2 regions of the Streptomyces sp. BBFR102 genome follow, and region 2 is predicted to be linked to the other one. Evidence: predicted binding sites of a transcription regulator. Region 2 holds the regulator's gene; the other holds the start of a gene.
The links. The regulator HspR, encoded in region 2, represses chaperone genes until heat shock. The targets are predictions, from matches to a motif close to TTGAGNNNNNNNNNCTCAA.

Region 1 (6,351 bases), 1.2 Mb from region 2:
CGACGAGCCCGACATCGCCTCCGTGCCCGGCCGGGCCACCGCCTACGGCGCCGAGATCACCCGTCTCGTCGACTGCCGGGCCGCGCTGGTCGAGGAAGGGCTGGCGGCGCTGGCCTGCGGCGCCTTCCACATCCGCTCGGGCGGGCGCCCGTACTTCAACACCACGCCGCTGGGCCGCGCCGTCACCGGCACGCTGCTGGTGCGGGCGATGCTGGAGGACGGGGTGCAGATCTGGGGCGACGGCTCCACCTTCAAGGGCAACGACATCGAGCGGTTCTACCGCTACGGCCTGCTCGCCAACCCCCACCTGCGGATCTACAAGCCCTGGCTCGACGCGGACTTCGTCTCCGAGCTGGGCGGCCGCAAGGAGATGTCCGAGTGGCTGCTCGCCCACGAGCTGCCCTACCGGGACTCGACCGAGAAGGCGTACTCCACCGACGCCAACATCTGGGGCGCCACCCACGAGGCGAAGACCCTGGAGCACCTGGACACCGGGATCGAGACGGTCGACCCGATCATGGGCGTCAAGTTCTGGGACCCGTCGGTGCGGATCGACACCGAGGACGTGACCATCGGCTTCGAGCAGGGCCGCCCGGTCACCATCAACGGCAAGGAGTTCGCCTCCGCCGTCGACCTCGTCATGGAGGCCAACGCCATCGGCGGACGCCACGGGCTCGGCATGTCCGACCAGATCGAGAACCGCGTCATCGAGGCCAAGAGCCGCGGCATCTACGAGGCCCCCGCCATGGCGCTGCTGCACCTCGCCTACGAGCGCCTCGTCAACGCCATCCACAACGAGGACACGGTCGCCGCCTACCACAACGAGGGCCGCCGCCTCGGCCGGCTGCTCTACGAGGGCCGCTGGCTGGACCCGCAGGCGCTGATGATCCGCGAGTCGCTCCAGCGCTGGGTCGGCTCCGCGATCACCGGTGAGGTCACCGTGCGGCTGCGGCGCGGCGAGGACTACTCGATCCTCGACACCCAGGGCCCCGCCCTCAGCTACCACCCGGACAAGCTCTCCATGGAGCGCACCGAGGACTCCGCCTTCGGCCCGGTCGACCGCATCGGCCAGCTGACCATGCGCAACCTCGACATCGCCGACTCCCGCGCCCGCCTGGAGCAGTACGCCGGCATCGGCATCGTCGGCACCGAGCACCCGACGATCGGCGCCGCCCAGGCGGCCTCGACCGGCCTGATCGGCGCCATGGACCGGGGCGGCGCCGAGGCCATCGCCTCGCGCGGCGAGACCACCGAGGAGGAGACGGCGCTCGACCGCGCCGCCATCGAGTCCGGCACCGACTGACTCCGCTCCGTACGCCCCGCACGGCGGGCCCGGCCATCACGGCCGGGCCCGCCGTCGCGCGTCGGCGGCGCGCTCGCCCGGGGCGATCCGCCCGGCCGCGGTCCGGCGCGGCTGTGGGCCGAACCGCCGTCCACTCGGCGACTCGTGGAGCCGCCGCCCGTCGGTGGCGGGCCCCGGGCCGCGCCCGCGGCCGGTGGCGCCCGCCGCTCCATCGCCCCCGGGCGTGGCCGCCCCTCCCGTCTGACAGCGGCTCAGCCCGGCCCCCATCCGTACGTCCCGCGATCCGGAGCGAGCCGTCCCGCCAGGAATCCGCAGCGCCTGCGGGGTGTTGCCCAGGGCGAGAGCCGGAGTCCGGGGCCGGGTGCGTTCGCGAAGCCCCACGGCCGGTCCGCCACCGGTTCGCTCACAGCGAACAGTCCCGGGGAACACCTGGAGACGCAGAAGCATTGAGTCGGTATAGCTCAACTTGACTGCCGAAGGGGAGATCATGGCTGCTGAGTCCCAGGCCAACACACCGCTGACTCTTCCGGTGCTGCCGCTCGATGACGAAGTGGTGCTGCCCGGGATGGTCGTGCCACTGGACCTCAACGAAACCGATGTGCGGGCCGCCGTCGAAGCCGCGCAGGCCGCGGCCGGACCCGGTGGCGGCAAGCCGCAGGTGCTGCTCGTCCCACGGGTGGACGGCACGTACGCGGCGGTCGGCGTCCTCGCCACCGTGGAACAGGTCGGACGGCTGTCCGACGGCGACCCCGGAGCGCTGGTGCGCGGCCGCAACCGGGTGCGGATCGGGGCCGGTACCACCGGGCCCGGCGCCGCGCTCTGGGTCGAGGGGAGCCCCGTCGAGGAGACGGCGCCCTCGCCGCTGCCCGGCTCGGTGGCCGAGCTGATGACGGCGTACAAGGCGCTGGCCGCCTCCTGGCTGCAGAAGCGCGGCGCCTGGCAGGTGGTCGACCGCATCCAGCAGATCGACACCCCGGGAGCCCTCGCGGACAACTCCGGGTACTCCCCCTTCCTGACCACCGCGCAGAAGGTGGAGTTGCTGGAGACCGGCGACCCCGTGGCCCGGCTGAAGCTCGCCACCGAGCACCTCAGCGAGCACCTCGCCGAGCAGGACGTCGCCGAGACCATCGCCAAGGACGTCCAGGAGGGCGTCGACAAGCAGCAGCGCGAGTTCCTGCTCCGCCGCCAGCTCGACGCGGTCCGCAAGGAGCTGCGCGAGCTGAACGGCGAGGACGGCGAGGACGAGAGCGACGACTACCGCGCCCGCGTCGAGGCCGCCGACCTCCCCGAGAAGGTCCGCGAGGCCGCCCTCAAGGAGGTCGACAAGCTGGAGCGGGCCTCCGACCAGAGCCCCGAGGGCTCCTGGATACGGACCTGGCTCGACACCGTCCTGGAACTCCCCTGGACCGAGCGGACCGAGGACGCCTACGACATCCCCGGCGCGCGGGCCGTGCTCGACGCCGAGCACGCGGGCCTGGAGGACGTGAAGGAGCGCATCACCGAGTACCTCGCGGTGCGCAAGCGCCGCGCCGACCGGGGCCTCGGCGTCGTCGGCGGACGGCGCGGCGGTGCCGTGCTGGCCCTCGTCGGCCCGCCCGGCGTCGGCAAGACCTCCCTCGGTGAGAGCGTCGCCCACGCGATGGGCCGCGAGTTCGTCCGCGTCGCCCTCGGCGGCGTCCGCGACGAGGCGGAGATCCGGGGCCACCGGCGGACCTACGTCGGCGCGCTGCCCGGCCGCATCGTCCGGGCGGTCAAGGAGGCCGGATCGATGAACCCGGTGGTCCTGCTCGACGAGATCGACAAGGTCGGCTCCGACTTCCGGGGCGACCCGGCGGCGGCGCTGCTGGAGGTCCTCGACCCGGCGCAGAACCACACCTTCCGCGACCACTACCTGGAGGTCGAACTCGACCTCAGCGACGTCGTCTTCCTTGCCACCGCCAACGTCCTGGAAGCCATCCCCGAGGCCCTGCTCGACCGGATGGAACTGGTCCGCCTCGACGGCTACACCGAGGACGAGAAGGTCGTCATCGCCCGCGACCACCTGCTCCCGCGCCAGCTGGAGCGGGCCGGTCTGGAGCCCGGCGAGGTCGAACTGGCCGACTCCGCGCTGCGCAGGCTCGCCGGGGAGTACACCCGCGAGGCCGGTGTGCGGAACCTGGAGCGTTCCGTGGCGAGGCTGCTGCGCAAGGTCGCGGCCCAGCACGAACTGGGCGAGCGGGAGCTTCCGTTCACCGTGACCGACGCCGACCTGCGCGGTCTGATCGGTCGGCCGCACCACGTGCCCGAGTCCGCCCAGGACCCGTCCGAGCGCCGCACCTCGGTGCCGGGCGTGGCCACCGGACTGGCGGTCACCGGCGCGGGCGGCGACGTGCTCTACGTCGAGGCGTCGCTGGCCGACCCGGAGACCGGGGCGTCCGGCCTGACCCTGACCGGTCAGCTCGGTGACGTCATGAAGGAGTCGGCGCAGATCGCGCTGAGCTTCCTCCGGTCGCACGGCGCCGAACTGGAGCTGCCCGTCGCCGACCTCAAGGACCGGGGCACGCACATCCACTTCCCGGCCGGGGCGGTCCCGAAGGACGGGCCGAGCGCGGGTGTCACCATGACCACCGCCCTCGCCTCGCTCCTCTCCGGGCGGCTGGTCCGCACCGATGTGGCGATGACCGGCGAGGTCTCGCTGACCGGGCGGGTGCTGCCGATCGGCGGCGTCAAGCAGAAGCTGCTGGCGGCGCACCGGGCGGGGATCACCACGGTGGTCATCCCCAAGCGGAACGAGGCCGACCTGGACGACGTCCCCGCCGAGATCCTGCAAGGGCTCGACGTCCACCCGGTGAGCGACGTCCGCCAGGTGCTGGAGATCGCCCTGGCCCCGGCCGGCGTGGCGGTCCCGGCCGCCGCCTGAGCCGCCGCCCCGCGCCACCGTCCCGAGCCCGGGCCGGGTCCCTACCGGGGGACCGGCCCGGGCTCCGCCGTACCGCAGGACGCCCCGCCCGGCGCCGGACGGCTCAGGGGCGGTAGATCGTCCCCGGCTCCGGCTTCGCCGGGGCCATGAGCTGCGGGACGGTGACGAAGGTGTACCCGTCCTCCTTCAGCGCGTGGATGATGCCGGGCACCGCCGGGACCGTCCCCTTGTAGATGTCGTGCAGCAGGATGATGCCGTCCCGGCCCGCCTGGTCCAGGGTGCGCTCGGTGATCAGCGCGGAGTCGTTCGTCGAGTAGTCCTTCGCCGTGGTGGACCAGAGCACCTGGGAGAGCCCCAGCTCCTTGCTGATCTCGGAGACCGTGTCGTCGGTGCGGCCCTGCGGCGGGCGCATCAGGGTCGGCTCGGAGCCGGTGAGCTTCGCGAGCTCCTTCTGCGTACGGGTGAGTTCCTCGCGTATCTCGTCCGGCTCGATCTCGGTCAGGCGGGGGTGGTTCCAGGTGTGGTTGGCGACCTCGTGCCCCTCCCTCGCGATCCTGCGGACCGTCTCCGGGTACTTCTCGATGTGCTTCTTTCCCAGCAGGAAGAAGGTGGCGGGCACCTCCTCGCGCTGGAGCAGGTCGAGGAGTTCGGGGGTGTCCTTGCCGGGACCGCCGTCGAAGGTCAGCGCGATGCACTTGGCGACCGCGCAGTCCACTTCGCCCTCGGCGGGCTTCACCCGCGCCCCCGGTTTCCCGTCACCGCCCGCCTCGTGGGCCTCGGTGCGCTCGTCGGCCGGCGCGACCGTGCCGGGCGTGCAGGCGCTGAGTGCGGTGAGGGCGGCCAGCGCCAGAGCGGCGGCGGCGGTACGACGGCCGCGGGTGCGGCGCGGGGGGCGGGGGCTGGGCTCGGGGCGCGTCAGAGTGTTCACGTCGTGTATAGATGAGGTGCATAGTCGAACGGTTGCCTTGCCCCGGAAAATTCTTCCGCACCCCGCGCCGGACCTGGCGAAGGCCCGGTGACCGAGTCACCGGGCCTTCGTGGCGGACGCGGGTGTCCGGTCGTGCGGGCTCAGCCCTTGGCGAGCGCCTGGAGCCGGTCGTACGCGCCGTTGAAGTGGTTGTGGTCACCGACGATCGGGCCCGTGGAGGTGTACTGCCACATCGTGTAGAAGCCCCAGCCGGCCGGGAGTTCACCCACCGAGGAGGCGTACCGGGCGACCCAGAGCGGGTTGGTGGCGCCGAAGCCCGCGTAGTTGCCGGTGCAGGAGCTCCACCAGCTGGTCGCGGTGTAGATGACCGCGTCGCGGCCGGTGCGGGCCTTGTAGGTGTTGAGGAAGTCGCGAACCCATTCGACCATCGCGGACTGGCTCAGGCCGTAGCACTGGTCGCCGTACGGGTTCCACTCGATGTCCAGGACGCCGGGCAGCGTCTTGCCGTCGGCCGACCAGCCGCCGCCGTTGTCCACGAAGTAGTTGGCCTGGGCGGCGCCGCTCGCGCTGTCGGGCGTGGCGAAGTGGTAGGCGCCGCGGATCATGCCCACGTTGTAACTGCCGTTGTACTGCTGCGCGAAGGACGGGTTCTTGTAGTACGTGCCCTCGGTGGCCTTCACGTACGACCACTTGACGCCGCTGTTCCACAGCGCGTTCCAGTCGACGTTCCCCTGGTGGCTGGAGACGTCCACGCCCTCCGTCTGCTCGGCGAGCGGCGCCACGCCCCGCGCCGAGCCCCGGCCGTCGTGCTCGACGACGCCCATGCCCATGTGGGCCTCGCCCCGCTCCGGTCGGTCCGCGGCGTGGGCGGCCGACGGCAGGGTGACCAACAGGGAGAGGGCGGCGAGGAGCGCCCCTGCCGCGGTGCGACGGGAAGGGCGGGCTCCGGACCTGGGTACGCGCATGGGGGGCCTCCGAGGCGGTGGGCGAGCGTGACCTGACGTGTGCATGCCGCACGAAAACTACGCGCGTCGACCGGGAGCGGGGAAGAGGGTTCCGGCCCCGCCGGTGGTCTACTCCTGCGGCGGACTGCGCCAAGCTGGGAGGACCGGCCCCGGCGCGGGGAATCTTTCAGGGACGGAAATCGGTACATGGGTGTTGACGGCGAGGCGGACGCGGAGTTCCTGGCCCTGGAGCGCGAACTCTCGCTGCTCTTCCGGC
Region 2 (6,351 bases):
CCGTCCCGCGAACCGGCGTCGACCAGGTGGACGCGCAGGGCCGTACCGGGCGGCAGGGACCGCTGGTCGGCGAGGGCGTCCAGCGCCCGCAGGGTCTGCCGGCGACGGTCCCGCGAGGTCATCAGCACCGCCACCACCGGCGCCCGCCGCCCCACGTACGAGGTACGGGCGGCCTCCTCCAGCGGTACGGCGGCGATCCCCGCCGGCGCGGCACCGGCGACGGCCCCGACATCACCAGGGGAGGGCTGCGACGGCTCCACCCGAATCTCCTCACACTCACCCAGCGCACGCGGGGCGGACGATTTGCCCCATAGGGCGCGACTCGCCCCATACTCCGCCCTGCGCCCCGGCATTCCCCCGACCGACCCGGCCCCGCCCCGAAACTCCCCCCGCCCGCCACGGTGACTCGGGCCGCCCCTCCCCGTCCGGTCGGCGTTCGAGGCCGTCGGCGCCCGGTGCCCGAAGGCGGCGAGACGCGCATCCCGGCCCGGCCGACGCCTGGGGCCGCCTCGCCCCGGGGCGGGCCGAGCCCCCGCTCGAACCGCCCCTGACCTGCGAAGGCGGACCGAGTCGGCGGCCCTCTGCTCGGACTGGCCGAATAAAACTTGAGCCTCACCGACTCAAGCACGTTGACGCGCCGCGCGCCCTCATGCATCCTTGAGTCAGTTCCACTCAAGTAGTCAGCTGGAGGAATTGACATGGCACGTGCGGTCGGCATCGACCTGGGCACGACCAACTCGGTCGTCAGCGTTCTGGAGGGCGGCGAGCCCACCGTGATCACCAACGCCGAGGGCGCCAGGACCACGCCGTCCGTCGTCGCCTTCGCCAAGAACGGCGAGGTGCTCGTCGGCGAGGTCGCGAAGCGTCAGGCAGTGACCAACGTCGACAGGACCATCCGGTCGGTCAAGCGCCACATGGGCACCGACTGGAAGATCGACATCGACGGCAAGAGCTTCAACCCGCAGCAGATGAGCGCCTTCATCCTGCAGAAGCTCAAGCGCGACGCGGAGTCCTACCTGGGCGAGAAGGTCACGGACGCGGTCATCACCGTCCCGGCCTACTTCAACGACTCGGAGCGCCAGGCCACCAAGGAGGCCGGCGAGATCGCGGGCCTGAACGTCCTGCGCATCGTCAACGAGCCCACCGCCGCCGCCCTGGCGTACGGCCTCGACAAGGACGACCAGACGATCCTCGTCTTCGACCTCGGTGGCGGCACCTTCGACGTGTCCCTCCTGGAGATCGGCGACGGCGTCGTCGAGGTGAAGGCCACCAACGGCGACAACAACCTCGGTGGCGACGACTGGGACCAGCGCGTCGTCGACTACCTGGTCAAGCAGTTCCACTCCGGCCACGGTGTGGACCTGGCCAAGGACAAGATGGCCCTCCAGCGCCTGCGCGAGGCCGCCGAGAAGGCCAAGATCGAGCTGTCCTCGTCCACCGAGACCTCGATCAACCTGCCCTACATCACGGCCTCCGCCGAGGGCCCGCTGCACCTGGACGAGAAGCTCACCCGCGCCCAGTTCCAGCAGCTCACCTCCGACCTGCTGGAGCGCTGCAAGACGCCGTTCCACAACGTCATCAAGGACGCGGGCATCCAGCTCTCCGAGATCGACCACGTCGTTCTCGTCGGTGGCTCCACCCGCATGCCGGCCGTCGCCGAGCTGGTCAAGGAGATGACCGGCGGCAAGGAGGCCAACAAGGGCGTCAACCCGGACGAGGTCGTCGCCATCGGCGCCTCGCTCCAGGCCGGTGTCCTCAAGGGCGAGGTCAAGGACGTCCTGCTCCTCGACGTCACCCCGCTGTCCCTCGGTATCGAGACCAAGGGCGGCATCATGACCAAGCTCATCGAGCGGAACACGACGATCCCGACCAAGCGGTCCGAGATCTTCACCACCGCCGAGGACAACCAGCCCTCCGTGCAGATCCAGGTCTACCAGGGCGAGCGCGAGATCGCGGCGTACAACAAGAAGCTCGGGATGTTCGAGCTGACGGGTCTGCCGCCGGCCCCGCGCGGCGTCCCGCAGATCGAGGTCTCCTTCGACATCGACGCCAACGGCATCATGCACGTGACCGCGAAGGACCTGGGCACGGGCAAGGAGCAGAAGATGACCGTCACCGGCGGCTCCTCGCTGCCGAAGGACGAGGTCAACCGCATGCGCGAGGAGGCCGAGAAGTACGCGGAGGAGGACCACAAGCGCCGCGAGGCCGCCGAGTCCCGCAACCAGGGCGAGCAGCTCGCGTACCAGACCGAGAAGTTCCTCAAGGACAACGAGGACAAGGTCCCCGCTGAGGTCAAGACGGAGGTCGAGGAGGCCGTCGCCGAGCTGAAGGAGAAGCTCAAGGGCGACGACTCCGCCGAGATCCGCACGGCCACCGAGAAGGTCGCGGCCGTCTCGCAGAAGCTCGGCCAGGCCATGTACGCCGACGCCCAGGCCGCGGGCGGCGAGGCCGGCGCCCAGGGTGCCCAGGGCGGCGAGCAGGCCCAGCAGGGTGACGACGACGTGGTCGACGCCGAGATCGTCGACGACGACAACGACAAGCGCAAGGGCGGTGCGGCGTGACCGAGGAGACCCCCGGATCCGACGAGCAGCAGGACGCTGACGTCACCCCCGGTGCCTCCTCGGACGACGCGGCCGAGACCGCCGGGCCCGCCTCCTCGGAGGCGGGTCCGGCGGGCGCGGGCACCGACGCCACGGACGGTCTGACGGCCCAGCTGGACCAGGTGCGCACGGCTCTCGCCGAGCGCACCGCCGACCTCCAGCGGCTCCAGGCCGAGTACCAGAACTACCGGCGCCGGGTCGAGCGGGACCGGGCCGCCGTCAAGGAGGTGGCGATCGCGGGCATGCTGGCCGAGATGCTGCCGGTCCTCGACGACATCGGCCGCGCCCGTGACCACGGCGAGCTGGTCGGCGGCTTCAAGTCGGTAGCCGAGTCGGTGGAGACGGTCACCGCCAAGCTGGGCCTGGTCCAGTTCGGCAAGGAGGGCGAGCCCTTCGACCCGACCATCCACGAGGCCCTGATGCACAGCTACGCGCCCGACGTCACGGAGACGACGTGCGTCGCGGTCCTCCAGCCGGGGTACCGCATCGGCGAGCGCACCATCCGGCCCGCCCGGGTCGCGGTGGCCGAGCCCCAGCCGGGCGCCCAGCAGGCCAAGCCCCAGGCGGACGCCAAGGCCGAGCAGGCCGAGGCCGAGCAGGACGGGGCGAAGCCGGACGAGGAGAACGGTGGCCCGCAGGAGGGCTGAACCGCTCACCGCCGCCGCGGTCACCTTCACCGGTGACCGCGCGGCGGTGACGTCGCAGTGGAAGGAGGGACGTCGCCGATGAGTACCAAGGACTACATCGAGAAGGACTACTACAAGGTCCTCGGCGTCCCCAAGGACGCCACCGACGCCGAGATCAAGAAGGCGTACCGCAAGCTGGCCCGGGAGAACCACCCGGACGCCAACAAGGGCAACGCCAGGGCCGAGGAGCGCTTCAAGGAGATCTCCGAGGCCAACGACATCCTCGGCGACCCCAAGAAGCGCAAGGAGTACGACGAGGCGCGCTCCCTCTTCGGGAACGGCGGCTTCCGCCCCGGTCCCGGTGGTGGCGGCTCCGGCGGCAACTTCAACTTCGACCTGGGCGACCTCTTCGGGGGCGGCGCCCCCGGCGGTGGCCAGGGGCAGGGCGGGTTCGGCGGCGGCCTCGGGGACGTCTTCGGCGGGCTGTTCAACCGCGGGGGCGCGGGCGCGGGGACGCGGACGCAGCCCCGGCGCGGCCAGGACATCGAGTCCGAGGTGACGCTCAGCTTCACCGAGGCGGTCGACGGCGCGACGGTGCCGCTGAGGATGTCCAGCCAGGCCCCCTGCAAGGCGTGTTCGGGCACCGGCGACAAGAACGGCACGCCCCGCGTCTGCCCGACCTGCGTCGGGACCGGCCAGGTCTCGCGCGGCGGCGGGGGCGGCTTCTCCCTCACCGATCCGTGCGTGGACTGCAAGGGCCGCGGACTGATCGCCGAGGACCCGTGCGAGGTCTGCAAGGGTTCCGGTCGGGCCAAGTCCTCGCGCACCATGCAGGTCCGCATCCCGTCCGGCGTCTCGGACGGGCAGCGCATCCGGCTGCGCGGCAAGGGCAGTCCTGGTGAGCGCGGCGGGCCGGCGGGCGACCTGTACGTGGTGGTGCACGTCGGCAAGCACCCGGTCTTCGGGCGCAAGGGCGACAACCTCACCGTCACGGTGCCGGTCACCCTCACGGAGGCCGCGCTCGGCGGCGAGATCCGGGTACCCACCCTGGGCGGGCCCCCGGTGACGCTGAAGCTGCCGCCGGGCACCCCCGCGGGCCGCACCATGCGTGCCCGGGGCAAGGGCGCGGTCCGCAAGGACGGCACCCGGGGCGATCTGCTGGTCACCGTCGACGTGGCGGTTCCCCAGCACCTGTCCTCCGAGGCCCGTGAAGCCCTGGAGGCGTACCGCGAGGCCACCGTGGACGAGGACCCGCGGGCGGAGCTGTTCAAGGCAGCGAAGGGAGCGTAGGCCATGGACCGGGACGGACGACGTCGCAACCCCTACGAACTGACGGAAGACACCCCGGTGTACGTCATTTCGGTGGCGGCCCAGCTGAGCGGGCTCCACCCGCAGACGTTGCGCCAGTACGACCGTCTCGGCCTGGTGTCGCCCGACCGCGCGGCCGGGCGAGGCCGCCGCTACTCGGCGCGCGACATCGAACTGCTCCGCCAGGTGCAGCAGTTGTCGCAGAACGAGGGCATCAACCTCGCCGGCATCAAGCGGATCATCGAGCTGGAGAACCAGGTGGCCGCGCTCCAGCAGCGCGTCGCGGAACTCTCCACAGCGGTGGACGGCGCCGCCGCCCAGATGCGGCAGCGCGAGGCCCAGGTGCACGCCTCCTACCGCCGCGACCTCGTACCGTACGAGGACGTGCGGCACACCAGTGCGCTGGTGGTCTGGCGGCCGGGTCGGCCGTCCGGCGAGTAGCCGCCGCTCCACCCGCGTGAAGGGGCCGGAAGCAGTACGTACTGCTTCCGGCCCCTTCGGCGTTCCTCCCGGGGCGGGCGGGCTCAGTCGTCCTCGTCCAGGAGGCCGGAGCGGGCGATGAGGTAGCCGAGCTGGGTGCGGCTGCCGCTGCCGAGGGTGGTGGCCAGTTTGGCGATGTGGCTGCGGCAGGTGCGGACGTTCATGCCCAGGCGGCGGGCGATGGCGTCGTCCACGTGGCCCTCGACGAGGAGTTTGGCGATGGAGCGCTGGATGCCGGTGATGCCGTCCAGCTCGGGGCGGTAGATGACGGGCTGCTGGTCCCACGGGACGGCGTGCCGCCAGAACTGGTCGAAGACGCCGACGAGGTACTCCACCAGGCCGGGGTGGCGTAGTTGGAGGGCGACCTGCCGGTCGGAGCGGGCGGGGATGAACGCCACCTTGCGGTCGACCACGATGAGCCGGTCGACGCTCTCCTCCAGGGTGCGCACCTCGACCTCGGAGCCGACCCGGTCCACGTAGGCGATGGTGGCCGAATGGTGGCGTGCGGTGTGCTGGTACAGGGTGCGCATCTTCACGCGGCGGTCCAGCAGGGGCGTGACGCGGCGCAGCCCCTCGGCTATGGTGCCCGGCTTACGGCCGCTGCCCGGCTGTACGGTCAGCAGTTCCTCGGAGCATTCCGCGACGACCCGGTCGAGGGTGGTGTTGATGAGTCCCAGCCCCTCCAGCACGGTGATGCCGCTGGACGCCACCGGGTTCTGGGCCGCCATGGCGAGGAAGGGCGCGAAGGTCTCGGTGAGGCCGATGGCGGCCCGCCGGCGTTCCTGGATCTCCTGCTCGATGGGGTGCACGAGATGGCCGAGCGCTACCGTCGGGGGCAGCGGCCGGAGCCACTCGGGGTCGTCCGGGTCGGCGTGCACCAGTGCCAGGTCGATGAGGCAGGGCGCCGCCTCCGCCTCCGTGCGGGGTATCCGGCCGGTCCGCAGCGCGTCCGCGTAGAGCCGGCGTCCCGCCTCGCACAGCTCGCGACGGCTGTGAGGATGCACCGGTATATGGTCGTCTGTCCCCATCTGAGCCCCCCTCAGGGTCATGCATTACAGGAACATGATGCCTGTATCCGCTGGTGCGAGCGGTCCTGGTGAGCGATCGTCATGTGGACGGGGGAGGAGGAAATGATTAGAAGAGGTGGAGATCGTCCATGAGCAAGATGGTTCGTGTACTTTGCGCTTTCGCGGTCGCGGCTGCCTTCGGTGCGATCGCCAGTGGCGAGCCCACCTGGGAGAGCGAGCCCGCTTCCTCGGTGCTGGCCGAGCCGACCTGGGAAGGCAACCCGGTGGCGGTCCAGTCGGAGCCCACCTGGGAGTTCGCCCCGACCGGTG

Region 1: a site for HspR is predicted at 1,750-1,768, ahead of lon (endopeptidase La). Genes of this name have one in related genera too.

The regions. Positions count from the first base shown of each region.
Region 1 covers NZ_CP195757.1:4,245,491-4,251,841, forward strand. Annotated here, with positions in the region: gene argG (argininosuccinate synthase) at 1-1,303, shown strand, start outside; gene lon (endopeptidase La) at 1,791-4,202, shown strand; gene ACSLIC_RS19005 (polysaccharide deacetylase family protein) at 4,306-5,130, opposite strand; gene ACSLIC_RS19010 (lysozyme) at 5,271-6,095, opposite strand; gene ACSLIC_RS19015 (MarR family winged helix-turn-helix transcriptional regulator) at 6,282-6,351, shown strand, end outside.
Region 2 covers NZ_CP195757.1:3,066,671-3,073,021, forward strand. Annotated here, with positions in the region: gene ACSLIC_RS13600 (glycosyltransferase family 2 protein) at 1-260, opposite strand, end outside; gene dnaK (molecular chaperone DnaK) at 699-2,561, shown strand; gene grpE (nucleotide exchange factor GrpE) at 2,558-3,247, shown strand; gene dnaJ (molecular chaperone DnaJ) at 3,326-4,516, shown strand; gene ACSLIC_RS13620 (heat shock protein transcriptional repressor HspR) at 4,520-4,975, shown strand; gene ACSLIC_RS13625 (helix-turn-helix transcriptional regulator) at 5,059-6,042, opposite strand; gene ACSLIC_RS13630 (hypothetical protein) at 6,171-6,351, shown strand, end outside.